DNA from 2 places in the Stenotrophomonas sp. 85239_Sma genome. Region 2 is predicted to be linked to the other one. Evidence: riboswitches for the same ligand, from Rfam matches in the RefSeq annotation. Region 2 holds a riboswitch; the other holds the start of a gene.
The links. Region 2 has a riboswitch for thiamine pyrophosphate ahead of ACYKG1_RS00775 (TonB-dependent siderophore receptor). Riboswitches for the same ligand answer to the same signal wherever they lie in the genome.
Positions count from the first base shown of each region.

Region 1: linked by a shared signal. The riboswitch ahead of thiC (phosphomethylpyrimidine synthase ThiC) and the one ahead of ACYKG1_RS00775 (TonB-dependent siderophore receptor) in region 2 are both predicted to bind thiamine pyrophosphate.

Region 1 is NZ_CM151163.1:3,789,871-3,799,035, reverse strand. It holds gene ggt (gamma-glutamyltransferase) at 381-2,174, shown strand; gene ACYKG1_RS17640 (BCCT family transporter) at 2,733-4,310, opposite strand; TPP riboswitch at 4,577-4,678, shown strand; gene thiC (phosphomethylpyrimidine synthase ThiC) at 4,761-6,605, shown strand; gene ACYKG1_RS17630 (ion channel) at 6,698-7,369, shown strand; gene ACYKG1_RS17625 (winged helix-turn-helix domain-containing protein) at 7,629-9,165, shown strand, end outside.
Region 2 is NZ_CM151163.1:168,418-177,582, forward strand. It holds gene ACYKG1_RS00740 (DUF2268 domain-containing putative Zn-dependent protease) at 1-823, opposite strand, end outside; gene ACYKG1_RS00745 (OmpO family porin) at 984-1,559, shown strand; gene ACYKG1_RS00750 (hypothetical protein) at 1,719-1,877, shown strand; gene ACYKG1_RS00755 (Dyp-type peroxidase) at 2,005-2,979, shown strand; gene ACYKG1_RS00760 (EcsC family protein) at 3,077-3,919, shown strand; gene ACYKG1_RS00765 (hypothetical protein) at 4,018-4,437, shown strand; gene pnuC (nicotinamide riboside transporter PnuC) at 4,529-5,098, opposite strand; gene ACYKG1_RS00775 (TonB-dependent siderophore receptor) at 5,107-7,296, opposite strand; TPP riboswitch at 7,367-7,462, opposite strand; gene ACYKG1_RS00780 (phosphotransferase enzyme family protein) at 7,506-8,630, opposite strand; gene ACYKG1_RS00785 (glycine zipper 2TM domain-containing protein) at 8,754-9,161, opposite strand.

The DNA.
Region 1 (9,165 bases), 1.0 Mb from region 2:
AGAGTTCCGGTGTGTTTGTTGCTTACACGCTGGCTCGTCCCGCACCTGTGGGTTGGGTAATAAGTACGAGCACAAGAATCGAACGCAGCGATGCGGCGCCGGTGTCGGCGGCTTCGATGTGGGTTCGCGGTGGCGTGTTGTGTTGCAGCATGTGATCGAGAGAAACACAGCCGTTTCGGCGATGTCAACCCTCGCGACGGATTTTTTATCGGTTTCCGCTGCATCCAGCGCAATCGCTTGTGGCACAAGGATGGTTGCCGCTGAAAGTGATTCGGTGAACCCGAATTCACTCCTTTCAGGGCCGCTTTTGCGCGGAATCCGGCGGATTTTGGCCTTGGTGGGGCGGACCGTGTTCCGCACCCACCCCAGGATCAACGCCCATGACCTCTGCCCGATACCGCGTGAAGGCTGCAGCGGCGAAGATCGGGGAACCACCCTTCCATCGGAACCCGACCGTGTCCCGACGCCTTGCCCGTTCCCTGCTCGCCGCCGCCGTGCTGGCTGCCGTGCCCGCGCTGTCCTTTGCCGCCGACCGCATCACCGGTCACACCTTCGCCACCCGTTCGGAGGTGATCGCCCCGCATGCGATGGCCGCCACCTCGCAGCCACTGGCCACCCAGATCGCGCTGGACGTGATGAAGGGCGGTGGCTCGGCGGTGGACGCGGCGATTGCCGCCAACGCCGCGCTCGGCCTGATGGAGCCCACCGGCAACGGCATCGGTGGTGACCTGTTCGCCATCGTCTGGGACCCGAAGACGCAGAAGCTCTATGGCTACAACGGCTCGGGCCGCTCGCCGAAGTCGCTGACCCTGGCCGAGTTCCAGCGTCGTGGCCTGAAGGACATCCCGGCTACCGGCCCGCTGCCGGTGTCCGTGCCCGGCGCGGTCGATGGCTGGTTCGCGCTGCACGACCGCTTCGGCCGCAAGCCGATGGCGGACAACCTGGCGCCGGCCATCCGCTATGCCCGCGAGGGCCACCCGGTGGCCGAGGTGATCGCCTACTACTGGGACCGCTCGGTGCCCAAACTGTCGCAGTACCCGGGCTTCAAGGAGCAGTTCACGATCAACGGCCACGCCCCGCGCAAGGGCGAGATGTGGAAGAACCCGAACCTGGCCAGCACGCTGCAGAAGATCGCGGACGGAGGACGCGACGCCTTCTACAAGGGCGATATCGCCCGCACCATCGGCGACTACTTCAAGGCCAACGGTGGCTACCTGAGCTACCAGGACATGGCCGACCACCACGGTGAGTGGGTCGAACCGGTCAGCAGCAACTACCGTGGCTACGACGTATGGGAACTGCCACCGAACAGCCAGGGCATCGCTGCGCTGCAGATCCTCAACGTGCTGGAGGGCTACGACTTCTCCAAGATCCCGTTCGGTTCACCGGAGCACGTGCACCTGTTCGTTGAAGCGAAGAAGCTGGCCTTTGCCGACCGTGCGCGCTTCTATGCCGACATGGCGTTCCAGCCGGCGCCGGTGCAGAAGCTGATCTCCAAGGAATACGCCGCACAGCGCCGCGCGCTGATCTCGATGGACAAAGCGCTGAAGGAAGTGCAGCCGGGAACGCCGAAGCAGCTGGAAGAGGGCGACACGATCTACATGACCGTGGCCGACGCCGACGGCATGATGGTGTCACTGATCCAGTCCAACTACCGCGGCATGGGCAGTGGCATGGCGCCGCCGGGGCTGGGCTTCATCCTGCAGGATCGTGGCGAGATGTTCGTGCTGCAGAAGAACCATCCCAACGGCTACGCACCGGGCAAGCGGCCGTTCCAGACCATCATCCCGGCCTTCATCACCAAGGGTGGCAAGCCGTATGCCAGCTTCGGGGTGATGGGCGGCGCGATGCAGCCGCAGGGTCATGCGCAGATCGTGATGAACCTGGTGGACTTCGGGATGAATCTGCAGGAAGCCGGTGATGCGCCGCGCATCCAGCACGAAGGCTCGACCGAACCGACCGGGCAGGCTACGGCAATGTCCGATGGCGGCGAGGTGAATCTGGAAACCGGGTTCCCGTATGAAACAGTGCGTGCGCTGATGCGCAAGGGGCATCGCATCGTGTTTGCCGATGGTCCCTATGGCGGGTACCAGGCGATCATGCGTGATCCCGACACCGGGGTTTACTACGGTGCCTCGGAGAGCCGCAAGGATGGGCAGGCGGCGGGGTATTGAGGTTTCCCGGCCGCCGGGCGCAGCCCCCTCTGCGGTGGTGGTTCGTGGAAGCGGGATCATGTGATTGGGCCGGGCGGGTGGGCTGGTCGGGGGGCGCCGTGAATCCGTCCCTGGAGGCTTGGCCGCGGCATCCATGCCGCGGACACCCCCGCCCAGCCCACCCGCCCGGCCCCTGACAGTTTCCGTGGCCATCACCGCAGGAAGAGAAAGAAGAAGATCAACAGCAACAGCAACAGCAACAGCCGCGCGCTTTGGGTTGGGGTCGGATCCGTTTTCCAAAGGAAAACGGATCCGACCCCTTCCTGTTTTCCGATACACCTCATCCACGCATGGCGTGGAAAACCCACCGTTACACGGAAACTGTCGGGGGTGGGTCGGTGTGGGCTGGCAGGACCGTTGGCGCCATGGATGGCGCCATCGAGCCCCCAGGGACGGGTTTACGGCGTGTCCTGCCAGCCCACACCGACCCGCCCAACCAACAGCAACCCAGAGCCGCCATTGAAGTTGCTGTTGCTGTTGCTTGAGAAAAGCAGTGCAGCCGCAGGCTGCAAAACCCTCTCAATCCTGATCGTGCGCGCGCGCGGCCTCCGCCTGGGTCTCCTCCTGCGCCGCCATCTCGCGCGCGATCCAGGCATCGATCATGTGCCGCTGGCGCTGCGCCTGCCGCCGCTCGCGTGTGTACTCCTGGTCCAGCACGCGGTGCAGCGACACCATCACCAGCACCATCAGCAGCGCGAACGGCAGCGCCGCAATCGTGATCATGCCCTGTAGCGCCTCGAGGCCGCCGGCCAGCAGCAGAGAGCCGGCGATCAGGGCGATTCCCACGCCCCACGCAATCTTGTGCCTCTGCGAAGGCTCGCCTGCGTCGTCGGTGGACATGGTGGCCAGCACCAGCACCGCCGAATCCGCGGATGTCACGAAGAAGATCATGAGCAACAACAGCGCAGTGCACGACAGCAGCACAGGCAGCGGCATGCTGTCGAACATCGTAAACAGGACCGTTTCATAGCCATTGCCCAATGCCTGTAGCAGGTCTGCCTGACCGAAAATCTGCATCCAGATGGCACTGCCGCCGAAGACCGAGAACCAGAAGAAGCCAAGCAACGTCGGCGCCATGACGACGCAGACAACGAACTCCCGTACGCTGCGCCCGCGCGAGATGCGAGCAATGAAGGAACCGACGAAGGGCGCCCACGAAATCCACCAGGCCCAGTAGAAGATCGTCCAGTCGGCCACCCAGGTGCTGGATGAGAACGGCGACATGCGCAGGCTCATCGTCACCAGCTGGTTGAGGTAGGAGCCCAGCGTGGTGGTGAAGGTGTTGAAGATCGCGCCGGTAGGGCCCAGCACCAGCACCAGGGCCAGCAACAACGCTGCCAGTGCCAGGTTGAAGTTGGAGAGCCATTTCATGCCGCGGCCGACGCCGCTGAGCGTGGACGCCATGTATAGAACGAAGGCCACCGCAATGATCGTCAGCTGCAGGGGCACGCCCGCCTGCACGCCGAACACGCGCTCCACGCCGGCCGCGATCTGCACCGTTCCAAAGCCCAGTGCGGTGGCCACGCCCACTGCAGTGGCAACGACCGCGGAGATGTTGACGATGTGCCCGATCCAGCCGCGATGGTGGCGGCCGATGATGGGCTGCAGCATGTCGCTGATCTGGCCGCGGCCGTTGCGGTTGAACCGGAACCAGGCCATTGCCAGGCCGATCAGTGCATAGATGGCCCACGGGTGCAGGCCCCAGTGGAAGAATGCATAGCGCATCGATGCGCGCGCAGCATCCATGCTTTCCGGCGCCAGGCCCTCGGGCGGCTTGCTGAAGTGCGAAATGGGCTCGGCCGCGCCCCAGAACACCAGGCCGATACCCATGCCGGCGGCGAACAGCATCGACATCCAGCTGGCCCGCGAGAATTCGGGCTCGGCGTCTTCGCCACCGATGCGCAGGTTGCCGAAGCGGCCGAACGCCAGGTACATCAGGAACACCAGCGTCAGGAACACGACCAGCAGGTAAAGCCAGCCGATGCCGCGGATGAGTTCACCGAGGATGCTCTGCACCACGGCATTGAAGGAGGCCGGTGCAACACCGGCAAGCAGCACCAGCAGCAGGACCAGTGCGATGGAAACGCGAAACACCATGAAGGAGCTTCTCCGATCAAGGGATTGAGGGGAGCGAGCAGAGCTTGCAGCGAAGGGCCGGCGGCATGCAGCACGAGCCGGGCAGGGGCCGCGAAGACGGCGAAGGAAACACCGGTCGCAGCGACACGATGCGCGTGCACGTTACTGAACGCGACGTCATGGTTCTGTTAACGAATAGCGATTGGGGTCAGATCCGCTTTCCGCAGGAAAGCGGATCTGACCCTCGGGGCTAACTCCGGAGGCGGGCGGTCTATGCTCTAATGCACACCAAGAAGCGGGGGTACCGCGGCCAAGCGGCCACGGTTGAGACAGTCCCTTGGAACCTGATCCGGCTCATACCGGCGTAGGGAAGCTTTGCAGTGCAGTCGTGCCCGGACTCCGCCCAAGGACCGTCCGTGCGCGGGCGCAGTGCGCCGCCGCTTCGTCCCTGACCTTTCTGGACGATGCCCGATGAACGCACAGCTCTCCGCCCTGCAGCAACAGGCCCAGCAACTCTCCGAATCCGTGACCCGGCCCATTCCCGGCTCGCGCAAGATCCACGTGCCCGGTTCGCGTCCGGATCTGCAGGTGCCGATGCGCGAGATCGCGCTGACCCGCACGCCGACGCTGTTCGGAGGCGAAGAGAATGCACCGGTCACGGTCTATGACACGTCTGGCCCCTACACCGATCCGGACGTGCGTATTGATCTTTCCGCGGGCCTGCCGGCGCTGCGTCGCGGTTGGGTGGAGGAACGCGGCGATACCGAGCAGCTCGACGGCCTGAGTTCGTCGTTCGGCCGCGGCCGCGAGCAGGATCCCAAGCTCGATGCCGTGCGGTTCCCTGCGCGCAGCCTGCCGCGCCGTGCACGGGCAGGTGCGAACGTCACCCAGATGCACTACGCGCGCCGCGGCATCATCACGCCGGAAATGGAATTCGTCGCCATCCGTGAGAACCAGCGGCTGGAAGCGATCCGCGATGCCGGCCTGCTGCAGCAGCACCCGGGCGAGGCGTTCGGGGCTTCGATCCAGAAGATCATCACGCCAGAATTCGTGCGCGATGAAATCGCGCGCGGCCGCGCGGTGCTGCCCAACAACATCAACCATCCGGAAAGCGAGCCGATGATCATCGGCCGCAACTTCCTGACCAAGATCAACGCCAACATCGGCAACAGCGCCGTGTCCTCGGGCATTGCCGAGGAAGTGGAAAAACTGGTGTGGGCGATCCGCTGGGGCGGCGACACGGTGATGGACCTGTCCACCGGCAAGCACATCCATGAGACCCGCGAGTGGATCATCCGCAACTCGCCGGTGGCGATCGGTACCGTGCCGATCTACCAGGCGCTGGAGAAGGTTGATGGCCGTGCCGAAGCGCTCACCTGGGAGATCTTCCGCGACACGCTGATCGAGCAGGCCGAGCAGGGCGTGGACTACTTCACCATCCATGCCGGCGTGCTGCTGCGCTATGTGCCGCTCACTGCCAAGCGCGTGACCGGCATCGTCAGCCGGGGCGGCTCGATCATGGCCAAGTGGTGCCTGGCGCACCATGAGGAGAACTTCCTCTACACACACTTCGAAGAGATCTGCGAAATCATGAAGGCCTACGACGTGACCTTCTCGCTGGGCGATGGCCTGCGTCCGGGCTGCATCGCCGATGCCAACGACGCGGCGCAGTTCGGTGAGCTGGAAACGCTGGGTGAGCTGACGAAGATCGCCTGGAAGCATGATGTGCAGACCATGATCGAAGGCCCTGGCCATGTGCCGATGCAGCTGATCAAGGAGAACATGGACAAGCAGCTGCGCGAGTGCGGTGAAGCGCCGTTCTACACGCTGGGCCCGCTGACCACCGATATCGCACCGGGCTACGACCACATCACCAGTGCGATCGGTGCGGCGATGATCGGCTGGTTCGGCACGGCCATGCTCTGCTACGTGACGCCGAAGGAGCACCTGGGCCTGCCCAATCGCCAGGACGTGCGCGACGGCATCATGGCCTATCGCATCGCCGCGCATGCGGCCGACCTTGCCAAGGGCCATCCCGGCGCGCAGGTGCGCGACAACGCACTGAGCAAAGCGCGCTTCGAATTCCGCTGGGAAGACCAGTTCCACCTTGGCCTGGATCCGGAGAAGGCCAAGGAGTTCCATGACGAGACGCTGCCGAAGGATGCGCACAAGCTGGCGCACTTCTGCTCGATGTGCGGCCCGCATTTCTGTTCGATGAAGATCACCCAGGACGTGCGTGACTACGCCGAGGCCGGCATGAAGGAGAAGTCGGAAGAGTTCCGCGCTGCTGGCGCCGAGGTCTACCGCCAGGGTTGATGCGGAAACGGGGGTGCCGGCCGTTGGCCGGCACTACCGCTCATCACGCTGTACCCCGCTATGCTCCGTCCATCGCCCAAGGGAAGGACGCCATGCCCGTTGCCATGACCACGCGTTGGCTGGCCATTGCCCGCCGCCATCCTTCGGCCTGGTTGCTGGGCGCGCAGTTGCTGGCGGTGATGCTGTATCCCGCGCTGGATGACACCGCCGCGGGCCGCGCGGCACTGGGCATGTTCGGCATGGCGGTACTCGGCCTGGCGCTGTGGGTGGTCCAGCGCAGTCCGCTGGGTACGTGGCTGGCGCTGCTGCTGGCCATCCCCTCGGTGGTGTTCTCGCTGGCCGGAGCTCTGCTCGACCGCACGGCACTGCTGACCACCGCGCAGTTGCTGGAGAGCCTGCTGTACTTCTATACGGCTGGCGCCCTGATCGCCTACATGCTCCAGGACCACAAGGTCACCCGGGACGAACTGTTCGCCGCAGGCGCGACCTTCACCCTGCTGGCGTGGGCATTCGCATTCGCATTCGCCGTGTGCCAGCAGTGGTATCCGGGCAGTTTCCAGGGCACCGGCGGGGGCGGGCAGCGCAGTTGGATGGAACTGCTTTATCTCAGCTTCAGCTTGTTGTCTGGAGTCGGCTTGAGTGACGTGGTGCCACTGCATCCACAGGCACGCGCACTGGTCATGCTGGAGCAGTTTTCCGGCGTGATGTACGTGGCTTTGGTGGTTTCGCGACTGGTCGGATTGACCATGCTGCGGCGCATGTGAAAATGAACGCCAGATAAAAATTTCGCGCCCAAGAGGGCGCGAATGGTGTCGCAAATTATGTGAATGCGTCGGCGAGAGAGAGCCTGATGTCGACCACGCGATAGGCGAGGTAACCTGCATAGGCTAGTATTCGCGCGCTCGATTGTTTTTGCGGTATGCGCCGATGCTTTGTGCGGAGTCTGGCTTTTCGCTGTTCCCAGGACGGGGCGGTATCGAAGGCAAACACTGCCCGGGACCTGTCTCAACTGTGTAGCAGAAAATGAACAGCAGCGAAATCCAGCCCCCCGTATCCGATCGGATACGGATAGGAGAGTGCACCGTCACTTTGTCCTCGCGCGAAGTCGAGGTCGTTGGTGCACGCCGCCCGCGCCGGCTGACGCCGAAGGCGCTGGGCGTGCTGCGCGTGCTGCTGCGGCAGCCGGGCCGCGTTGTCACCCGCGACGAGTTGTTCGCCGAGGTGTGGCCGGACACGCTGCCGACCAACGATGTGCTGACCCAGGCCGTCACCCAGCTGCGCAAGGCGTTCAGCAACGACGACGACAACGGCCAGGCCTATATCGAGACCATCGCCAAGACGGGCTATCGGCTTCTGGTGCCGGTACAGGTGCTGGACGATGCGGAGCTATCGGCCTCGGCGGGGTCTGACGACGAAGGCGTGGATGTGCAGCCGGTACCGGCTGCTGCTGTGCCGTCCCTGCGTGCGCAGGAATCGCGCCGCCGCTGGCGCCATGTCCGCCGCCGCGTGCTGCTGGCGCTGGGCGTGTTGATGCTGGCCACGCTGCTGGTCATGACAACGCTGCTGCTGCGCCGCGCTCCGGCCAGCAGTTCACCGGTGGAGGCTGCCGTGGAGAACGGCACGCGGGTGATCGGCAGTCCGCAACGCCCCTATCGGTTGATCACCGCGACCAGTGGCTTTGAAACCTATCCCACGCTGTCGCCAGACGGTTCGCTGGTGGCATATGAGGGCGCCAACGAAGATGGCAACGGTGGCGGTGCGATCAAGGTGCAGACCTCGGGCAATGCGCCGGCGCGCCAGTTGCTGGTGCCGCCGGCCGGTGCCGTCGATCGATTCCCGAACTGGTCGCCGGACGGTCGCGAGATCGCCTTCGCACGGTTTTCCGCCGACGGTGGTTGCCAGGTGCTGATCGCCAGCGCTACCGGTGGCGCACTGCGCCAGGCCACGCGCTGCGATGGCACCGAGCTGCTCAGCTTTGACTGGACGCCCGATGGTCGTGGCCTGGTGTTCGGCAGCATGGTCGGGCGCTATGCCCACCGTGGCATCCGCGTGCTTGACCTGGCCAGCGGCGAATGGCGCGCGCTGGCCTACAGCGTCGACCAGGATGACTTCGATTACGCGCCGCGTTATTCGCCGGACGGGCAATGGCTGGTGTTCGTGCGCAACCCGCAGCTGGGCGATCTGTGGCGGGTGCCGGCCACGGGCGGTACGCCCGAGCAGTTGACCAACGAGGCGGCAGAACTGCGCGGCTGGGCCTGGCTGGACGACGGCCGCACCATTGTGTTCGGCCGCCGCGTCGACAGTGAGGCGCGGCTCTACTACCTGGACGTCGAGCGGCACACGCTGCGCGATGCCGGCCTGGATGATGCGCAGTGGCCGGCCGTGTCGCGACGCGGTGGCATGCTGGCCTTCGTCCACCGGCGCGCGCAGTTCGGCGTGTTCAAGGTGCCGATGCAGGGCAGTGGCGCGCCTGAGCGCCTGTTTGCATCCAGTGGCCGCGATGGACAGCCGATGGCAGCGCCCGATGGCCGCCAGCTGGTCTTCACCTCGGATCGCTCCG
Region 2 (9,165 bases):
CTCCGCGTCGCGCTTCATCACCGGGGCCGTTGTACAGCCACTGCGAATGATCGGTGCCTGCACTGTCCTGCACGAACGCACGCTCCAGGGCACATTCTCGGCCCTGTGTCCAACGATGCAGATGCGTGTTGGCCGGCTGCCCTGAAATCAGTTCGCCCACGTACTCGGCGCCGCCTTCAAGCAACGTCTGATAGAGCAGGGTGGGCTGCGCCACATCGACGCTCGCACCGGGCTGTTGCACGTGCACGTACTCATGGGCGATCAGGTGGACGAATCGATCGCTCACATCGGCCTGCATCCAGTCAGCGTTGCATAGTGCTTCCAATCCGATCACCACACCATCCTCGGTGGTGACGCCGCCACTGTTGCCCCGCCCGACCAGTACGGTGACCGGAGGAAATCGTGCGGAGGGGAGCAGCGTGCCCAACCGATCAAGTGCGTTGGCAACCCGCGCGCGGATCTCCGGCAGCGCCGTCGCGCAGGTGCGCGCCTTGGCGAACAACGCCGGCTTGTCCTGGATGGTCCTGGCCAAACGTTCCATCGAGCCGATGCGGCTATCGGTGAAACTGCGCAATGCATCCGTGCCGGTGTCCAGATAGCCGTGCTGCAGATCTTCGGCACTCGGTTTTCCTCCACTGGCATCGAGCACGCTGAAGAAACGTGTGACGTCGTCTGTCTGTACCACGATGCGCGCGGAAGGCTGGGTGCGCTCGGCTGCGTTGGCTGGCAGCAGCATCATCGGCAGGACGACGAGCAGCAGCCCCCGCACTGTGCGGCGCGCATGGGGCGGAAACAGCAGTGACGCTACGGACGCGTGCAGCATGTGGAGTTCCCTGAATGGAAGCCTTATTTATACACCAGTCAGTTCAATATTCAGGGTTGATTAGACCCCCTAACGGATAATTCACACCTGTCGACCGCCTCCTCTCCCTCCCCTTCCGGGAGGCGGCCGACGAAACCAAAATAATTAAAGGTGTGTCCCGATGAACAAGAATTCGCTGCTCGCCCTGGGTCTTCTGGCTGCTCTGCCGTTCGCTGCATCGGCAACCGATGGCCTGTCATACAACTACGTTGAAGGCGGCTACGTGAACACCGATGCCAAGGGCGGCGACGCCGATGGCTGGAAGGTGAAGGGTTCCGTGGCGGTGCACCCGAACTTCCACATCTTCGGCGACTACAGCGCGCAGGAAACCGACACGTTCAAGAACGACGTCGACCAGTGGCGCATCGGCGCCGGTTACAACTACGGCATCGCGCCGAACACCGACCTGGTGGCGCGCGTCGCGTATCAGAAGTTCGACATGAAGCACGGCCTGGACTTCAACGGCTACTCGACTGAAGTCGGCGTGCGCACCGCGTTCAACCCGTACGTGGAAGGCTACGTGATGGCCGGCTACGAGGACTACACCAAGAAGCACGGCATCAACCCGGACGGCGAGTTCTACGGCCGCGTCGGTGCCACCGCCAAGTTCAACCAGAACTGGGGCCTGAGCGGCGAAGTGAAGCTGGCCAAGGCCGGCGACCGCGAGTGGTTCGTGGGCCCGCGCTTCACCTGGTAACAAACGCCTGTCGTTAGTGCGTGTTGTGCTGGCGTGTGACTCTCTCTCTCCCACACGCCAACCGAAGCCCGGCCCTGCGCCGGGCTTCACTTTTTCCGGGACCCTGAGGCATCGGTAATGCGCGGACATACCTTCAGCCCACCGGATAGCGGATTCCGCATGCAGACCCCCCTTCGCGCATACGTGCAGCAGGCCGATGGCAATACCGTGCAGGTGGTGCTTGTGGACACCAGCGCGCAGCCGGCGCTGGGTGCGCTTGGTTTTCAGGGCGTGCCGCCGATCCTGCATGCCTGCGTCGCCCGCAGCAGTTCCAGTTGACGCAGGAGTAGTGCTCCGGTACTGGCTGCGGAACGAGAACCGCTCCGCCGCCGGCCAGGCGGTTCCGCTATGATCGCCGGCGCATCGCCACCAGCGGTGCATCCGTCTGAAGCCAGCAGGAACTGCCGTGAATTCCCAGCCCGCACCGATCACCGCCCTCAACCACACGCTCGACAACGAGCCGCAGCAGATCACTGCGCCGCTCACCCATTCGGCGGCGTTCCTGGTGCTGAAGGTGAAGGACGATGAGGCGTCGATCGCCAAGGCGCGCGAGGTGCTGGCCAGCACCGATGATCTGATCAAGAACACCGCCATCCGCGAGATCGAGCGCACGTTCACCTGCAACGTGGCCATCGGCCACCGCGTGTGGCAGCCGCTGGTGGGCAGCACGCCGCCACGCGAACTGAAGCCGTTCCGCGAGATCAAGGGCGCGGCCCACACCGCCGTGTCCACGCCCGGAGACCTGCTGTACCACATCCGCGCACGCACCATGGACTTGATCGTGGCGTTCGAGCGCAACCTGCTGATGGCGTTCGGTGATGCGGTGGAAACCGTCGATGACGTGGCCGGATTCCGCTACTTCGATGGCCGCGACCTGCTCGACTTCGTCGATGGCACCGCCAACCCGGAGGGGCTGTCGTTGCCGGAAGCCACCATCGTCGGCGATGAAGACCCGGCGCATGCCGGTGGCAGCTACGTGGTGGTGCAGAAGTACCTGCACAACCTCGATGCCTGGCGCGCACAGAAGACCGAGGCGCAGGAAGCGATCATCGGCCGCACCAAGCACGACAACATCGAGCTGGACGATGCGCCGGCCGATGCGCAGAAATCGCACAAGACCCTGTGCACCATTGAGGACGCCGACGGCGAGCACGAGATCCTGCGTGACAACATGCCGTTCGCCAACCCGGGCCGCGGCGAGTACGGCACCTACTTCATCGGCTACACGCGCCGCCTGTGGGTGATCGAGAAGATGCTCGAGCGCATGTTCATCGGCAATCCTGCACCGCTGCACGACCGCATCCTCGATTTCTCCACCGCCACCACCGGCGTGACCTTCTTCGCGCCCTCGCGCAAGGTGCTGGCCGACCTGGGCGAGTGAACCTCATCAAGAGGAATGCAGGCTCAAGAAGGTTCTCCGCTGGCCGATACCGAGGCGCCCCGCCACATGGCTGGGGTCGCACAAGGACCGACGGAGAATGCAAGTGGAACTGACCCCTTACGAACAGCAGCAATGGAAAGCAATCGTCGAATGGAAGAATGAAGAGCCTTCGGTCATTTCCCAGACCGCCGGAAAAGCACTTGCACCGGTTTCATGGTTGATCGGAAAAGTGGTTCCTGAAGCCGCCATGCGGGGCATCCTCGACCTGTCTTCTTCAGCGGCTGAATGGCTTACCGACACCGGCGACCTCACCCGTGATGCCGGCGTCTCCAGCTTGAATGAACTGAAGACGCTGGGCCTTCAGCGGTCGGATGAACTGGCCGACGAAGTCCACAACTGGGCGATTGGCATGGCCGGCGCGGAGGGTGCTGCTACCGGCGCTGCAGGAATCTTCGGCATCGCGGCGGACATTCCCATGGTGCTTGTGCTGGCACTTCGTACGATCCACAAGATTGGTGCCTGCTACGGGTTCGAGGCAAAGTCGAAAGAAGACAAGGACTTCATGCTCGCAATTCTCTCTGCGTCCAGTGCAAATGAAATGGCGGAGAAAACGGCCGCATTGACTACGCTTCGCATGGTCCAGGTCAGCATCGCCAAAACGACATGGAAAAAGCTTGCGGAGAAGGCTGCAACAGACCGATTCAGCAAAGAAGCCGGCGTTATCGCGGTCAAAACCCTTGCAAAGCAGCTGGGGATCAACATGACCAAGCGCAAGGCACTGCAAGCCATCCCTGCCATTGGTGCGGTGGTGGGTGGATCGGTCAATGCCTGGTATCTGAAGGAGATTGGCTGGTCGGCCAGGCACGCCTTCCAGGAGCGCTGGCTCCTTGAGAACGGGCGCGCGCTTGAGGACGCCGAACTGGCAGTCGTCGGAGGCTGATTCATCTGGGCGGGCCGAAGCAATGCAGCAGGGTGCCATCTCCCTGTCATCCAGTGCGCCGACCATGGCGCGCTGGATGGGAGCGCAGGAGGCTGGCGATGGTCATGGCAGCAAACAGGACCGGCGTACGCCGCTGGTGGCGGCCGCTGGCCGCGTTGTTCGGCGCATTGGCACTGGGGAGTGCCGCAGTGTCCGCGCAGGAAGCCCCTGCGCACTGGATGGCCTATGCCGCCGCCGTGGGCGGCCAGCTGCAGCAGCGCCTGCAGCAGGAGCAGGACCCGCACGCGCAGCGTGTACTGGAATGGCTGCAGGCACACCCCGACGCACCGACGCCGCTGCCGGTGAGCGTGTGGATCACGGCGGATGGCCGCATTTCGAAACTCGAATTCGACAGCCTGGGTGACGCCCAGGTCGACGCCGACCTGCGCGCGATGCTGCAGGCCGCGCCGTTGCAGGCGGCTCCGCCGCCCGACATGCGCCAACCGTTGCGGCTGGGCCTGGTACTGGAGCCGAAGTAGATCCACGCCATGCGTGGATGAGCTTGGTCGTCAGGCGCGCGCCAAACAAGGTTGGCGGCTACCGGTGGTCCCAGCCACGCAAGGCGTGGCTCTACTGCGTTGCCACCTGCGGCTCGCGTGCGGCCGCGCTCCATGCGCGCAGGCCGAACACGGCCAGGCCGAGGAAGAATACGTACAGCGCGGCGGTCACGTGCAGCGACTTGAACAGGTACGCACCCACGTAGACCACGTCCACCGCGATCCACACCCACCAGCAGGCCACGTGGCGGCGTGCCTGCCACCACTGGCCGACCAGGCTCAGCGCGGTCAGCATGGCGTCCAGCCAGGGCAATGCGGCATCGGTGAAGGTATGCATGGCCGCACCCAGCGCCACGCCACCGCACAGGCCGATGGCCAGGTCGCGCAGCAGCTTGCCGCGTGCCAACGGCACGATGCGGACGCTGCCCTCATCGGCGGCGTGCTGCCGCCAGTTGAGCCAGCCATACACCAGGAAACCACCGAAGGCGACCTGCAGCAGCGTATCCGAATACAGCTTGGCCTCGGCGAAGACCAGCCCGTACAGCGTCACCGACAGCAGGCCCACTGGCCACGCCACCAACCGTCGCCGGGCCATCAGCCAGACGCCGAGGATGCTGCACAGCGCGGCGGTCCACTCGAGCATCACGCCGCTCACAGCGCGAACGTCACCGACAGGCGGGCCTGTCGCGGTGCGCCGGGGAACAGGTAGTAGTCACCGCCGCTGCTGCCGGTATCGCGCCAGTAGAAACGATTGAACACGTTGTCCACCGACAGGTTCCAGGTCACCGCGCGCTCGTGCAGGCGATGCTGGAAACGCAGGCCAGCGTCGAACACCGAGTAGTCCGGTGCGCGCACGCCACCGTCGGCGCGGGCAACGTTGGCACCGGCATAGCGCCAGCCACCGGTTACATCCAGGCCCTGCACGAACGGCAGCGCATAAGCCACGTGCACGCTGGCGCGCACCTTCGGCACGTTCACCAGCTGATGGCCTTCATAGGCCGGTGTGCCGGCATCGCGCGCGCGCGCCTGCAGCACGCTGGCGCTGGCCACGATCTGCAGCGCATCGGTCAGCTGGCCGTTGGCGGTCAGCTCCAGGCCGGTGTGGGTCTGCGTGCCTTCCTCGACGAAGGTGTACCCCACGTCGCTGTTGTCGGGCTTGGCGTACTGGTACGGCTGCGAAATGCGGAACACCGCCGCGCCCAGCGTCAGTGCTTCGACCGGCACGTACTTCACGCCCACTTCCAGCTGCCGCGACTGCACCGACGGCAGGAAGGTGTCTGCGTTGCTGGTCCAGAATGGCGCTTCCTGGCCCAGCGAGATGCCGCGCACGTAGCTGGCATAGGCATTGAGCTGGTCGGTGGCCTTCCACACCACCGCGGCCTGCGGCAGGAAGCGCGACAGGCGGCTGTGCCGCTGAGGGTTTCCACGCTTGTCGTAGGCACGCTCGTCCAGGCGTACGAAACGCCCACCGGCCAGCCACTGCCAGTCATCACCGAAGCTCATCCGGTCCAGCGCGAAGAACGCGGTCTGGCGGCTGTCCAGGCGTCGTGCGGAGGGGCCGGGCATCTTCGGCGACGGCTCGAACACCGGCACCTGCGCGTCGTGGATGTTGCTGGTGCCGACGTACTCGTTGACGCTCGGGCGCTTGTCCACGGTGCGGCGGAAGTAGTCGGCACCGACGGTCAGCTGGTGGCCGACGTTTCCGGTCTCGAAGCGGCCGCGCAGCTCGGCGCGGGCCTGCTGGTTGCGGCGCGTGTCGTCCGGGCTGCGGTAGTCGTAGACGTCGTAATCGCCATTGGGGGCGAAGTAGTTGCCCGGCAGGCTGCCATCGGCGCATTGCGTGGCGTAGTAGCAACCGTAGGCGAAGGCGACATTGTCATCGATCACCGAGCGGCTGTGGCCGACCGAGACACGCGACTGCCAGGCATCGTTGAAATCGTAGGTGTGCAGCGCGGTGATGTTGGTGCTGGCGATGTCCACCGGGCGCTGCCATGGCTGGTAGCCGAGCAGATGCTCGCGGTCGACGCCGCGCGGCAGGTCGCGCGCGCCCAGCAGCTGGTAGCCGGACACCGAGCGCTGCGAGCTGGTCTGGTAGTTGGCATCCACTTCCAGCTTGCCGCGCTCGCCGATCAGCCAGTCGGCCGCCAGCGAGTAGAAATTGCGGCGGCCATCGGCGTGCTCGACATAGGAATTGCTGGAATCCCAGGCGGCGTTCAGGCGCAGGCCGAGGCGCGGCGTGATCCAGTGGCCGACATCGACGGCGACGTAGCGCGAGCCTTCCGAATCGGTGCCGAGGGTCGCCGTGCGCACCTCGGCCGGGCGCTTGCCGATGTAGTTGATGATGCCGCCGGGCGCCATCACGCCTGCGGCCAGGCCGGCTTCACCCTTGAGGATCTCCACCGACTGCACGTTCTCCAGCGCCAGGCGCTGTTCGCCGGCGATGGACAGGCCGTTGAAGCGGTAGCCGGTGGCGGCGTCCAGGGCGAAGCCACGGATGGCGATGTTCTGGTAGTAACCCACCGGCGCATACGCATCGCCCAGCGAGGCATCGTTGCTGGCCAACTCGGACAGCGAACGCACCTGGCGGCGATCAAGGTAATCGCGCTCAAGCACGTTCACCGACGCCGGCGTGTCCTTCCAGGAACCACCACCGAAGGCGTTCACGCGCGCGGTATCGGCCTTCGGTTTGCCGGCCTGCACGCGTACCGCCGCCAGTTCGGTGGGCGAGCGCTCGGCGCCGGTGGCAGCCGCATCGGGGGACACCTCGGCCTCGCTGGCGTGCAGCGGCAGTGCGGCGCAGAGGGCGAGGGAGAGCAGGGTGGGGCGCAGGCAGCGGTTCATTCGGTTCGTCTTCGGACAACAAGGGAGACGAAGCGACGGCGCGCAGGTGCACCGGCCCATGACGGGGGCGTGGCTGCGGCTCAAAGCTCCCTACGCCGGTGCAAACCGGATCAGGTTCCAAGGGACTCTCTCAGCCTGGCAGATCCAGGCACCCCCGCTTCAGGTGACCATTTCACTACAAATGGTACGGATTTGCGAGCCGGTGCCCTTCAGGCTGCCGCGTGCAGGGCCTGCAGCAGCGCCTGTCCCGGCGCGCTGTGGAACCACGCCGGGTGCCCCAGCATGAAGGGCTGCCAGGCCACGTTCGCGTTCGCGGTCGAGCCGGTGATGCCTTCGAAGTACTCCACTTCGGACAGTGAGAAGTCGAAATGGACCATCGGCAGCAGGTCGGCCAGCAGGTGTACGCGTGCCGCCGAGAGCGGCTGTACCTCGCGGTAGCCGTCGAGCAGGGCCAGCGCGATATCGATGCGCACCGCCTCCATGCCGCGCTCCAGTTCCAGCCACGCCACCGCGTTGCGCTCGATCGCGGTGGCGAGGTCGAACAGCGCGCTGGTGGGCGAGGCCAAGCCGAAATCCAGCACGGTGCTGATCTGCCCATCGCGCCACAGCAGGTTGGAAACATGCCAGTCGTTGTGCGCCCACAGCCGTGGCTCGTCGCGCAGGCGCTCGGCCAGTCCGGCATGCCACGGCAGCACGTCACGCTGCAGCTGCGATTCCCACGGAATGCGCGCGAGATAGCGGGCCAGCCCGGGGCGCTCGTGCAGCCCCGCCTTGATGGCCGCGATCGGATCGTCGGCGCGGATCAGATCGTCGCGCGCTACCAGCAGATGGGTGCTGCGCTGTGGCGCGTGGTAACTGGCCGCGGCGCGGTGCAGCTGGGCCAGCATGCGGCCAGCCTCGCGGGCCTGCGCGACATCGGTCAACAGCGACCACGACACCGCGTCGCGGTACAGGTCGTCGCCCACGCCAACCGCATGCAGCTCGAAGGTCCATTCGCCGTGTTCGACCGCAGTGTGGCCATCGGTGGCCGCCAGCACCTGCACCACCGGTACGCCGGCGGCGGCCAGATCGGCGATGAAATGGTGTTCTTCTTCCAGGCACGCCGCGCTGCGCACGCTGTGGTGGTGGCGCTTGATGAACACCGCGCCGTCCACGCCGTTGACGATGGCGGCGGCCGACAGCGGCCGCGGGCTGTGCCAGCGGGGCTGGCTGCGCTCGTCCAGCTGAGGGTAACGCCGGCGCAGCCACGCAATGTCCGCCGTGCTGATCGGCGGCCAGTCGGCGGCGACCTCATCGTTGTTGAGGCCCTGCACGCGGTGGGAGGAAGACGTCATGCCGCAACCCAGTGGGGAAAGTCACATCCAAGGCTGCGCATTCAACGCCATGCACGCGGCCAACGCAAACGGGCGGGTCATCGACCCGCCCGTCCGTGCATCGGCATGGGGATGCCGCGCTGCTTACCAGCCGCGATGGCGGCCGCGGTCGTGGTAGTAGCGGTTGTCGTAGTAACGCTCGCGCTGCCAGCGACGGTCGTCACCGCGGTCGTAGTAGCCGCTGCGATAATAGCCACGGTCGTAACGGCGATCGTAGCGGTTGTCGTAACGGCGATTGTCGTAGTAACGACGGTCGCGGCGGTCGGAGGTAGTCAGGTTGCCGATCGCGCCGCCGGCCACGGCACCGCCGACGGTGGCAGCGGGATCACCGTTGGAGAGCAGGTTGCCGGCCACGCCACCGACCACGGCGCCGACCAGGGTGCGCTTGTCCTTCCTCGACATCGCGCTGGCATCGCTGGCCACGGCCACACCGGCCACCAGTGCCAGAGCCATCGCCAGACCACGGAAGCTGAGTGCGGAAGTACTGAGCATGTTC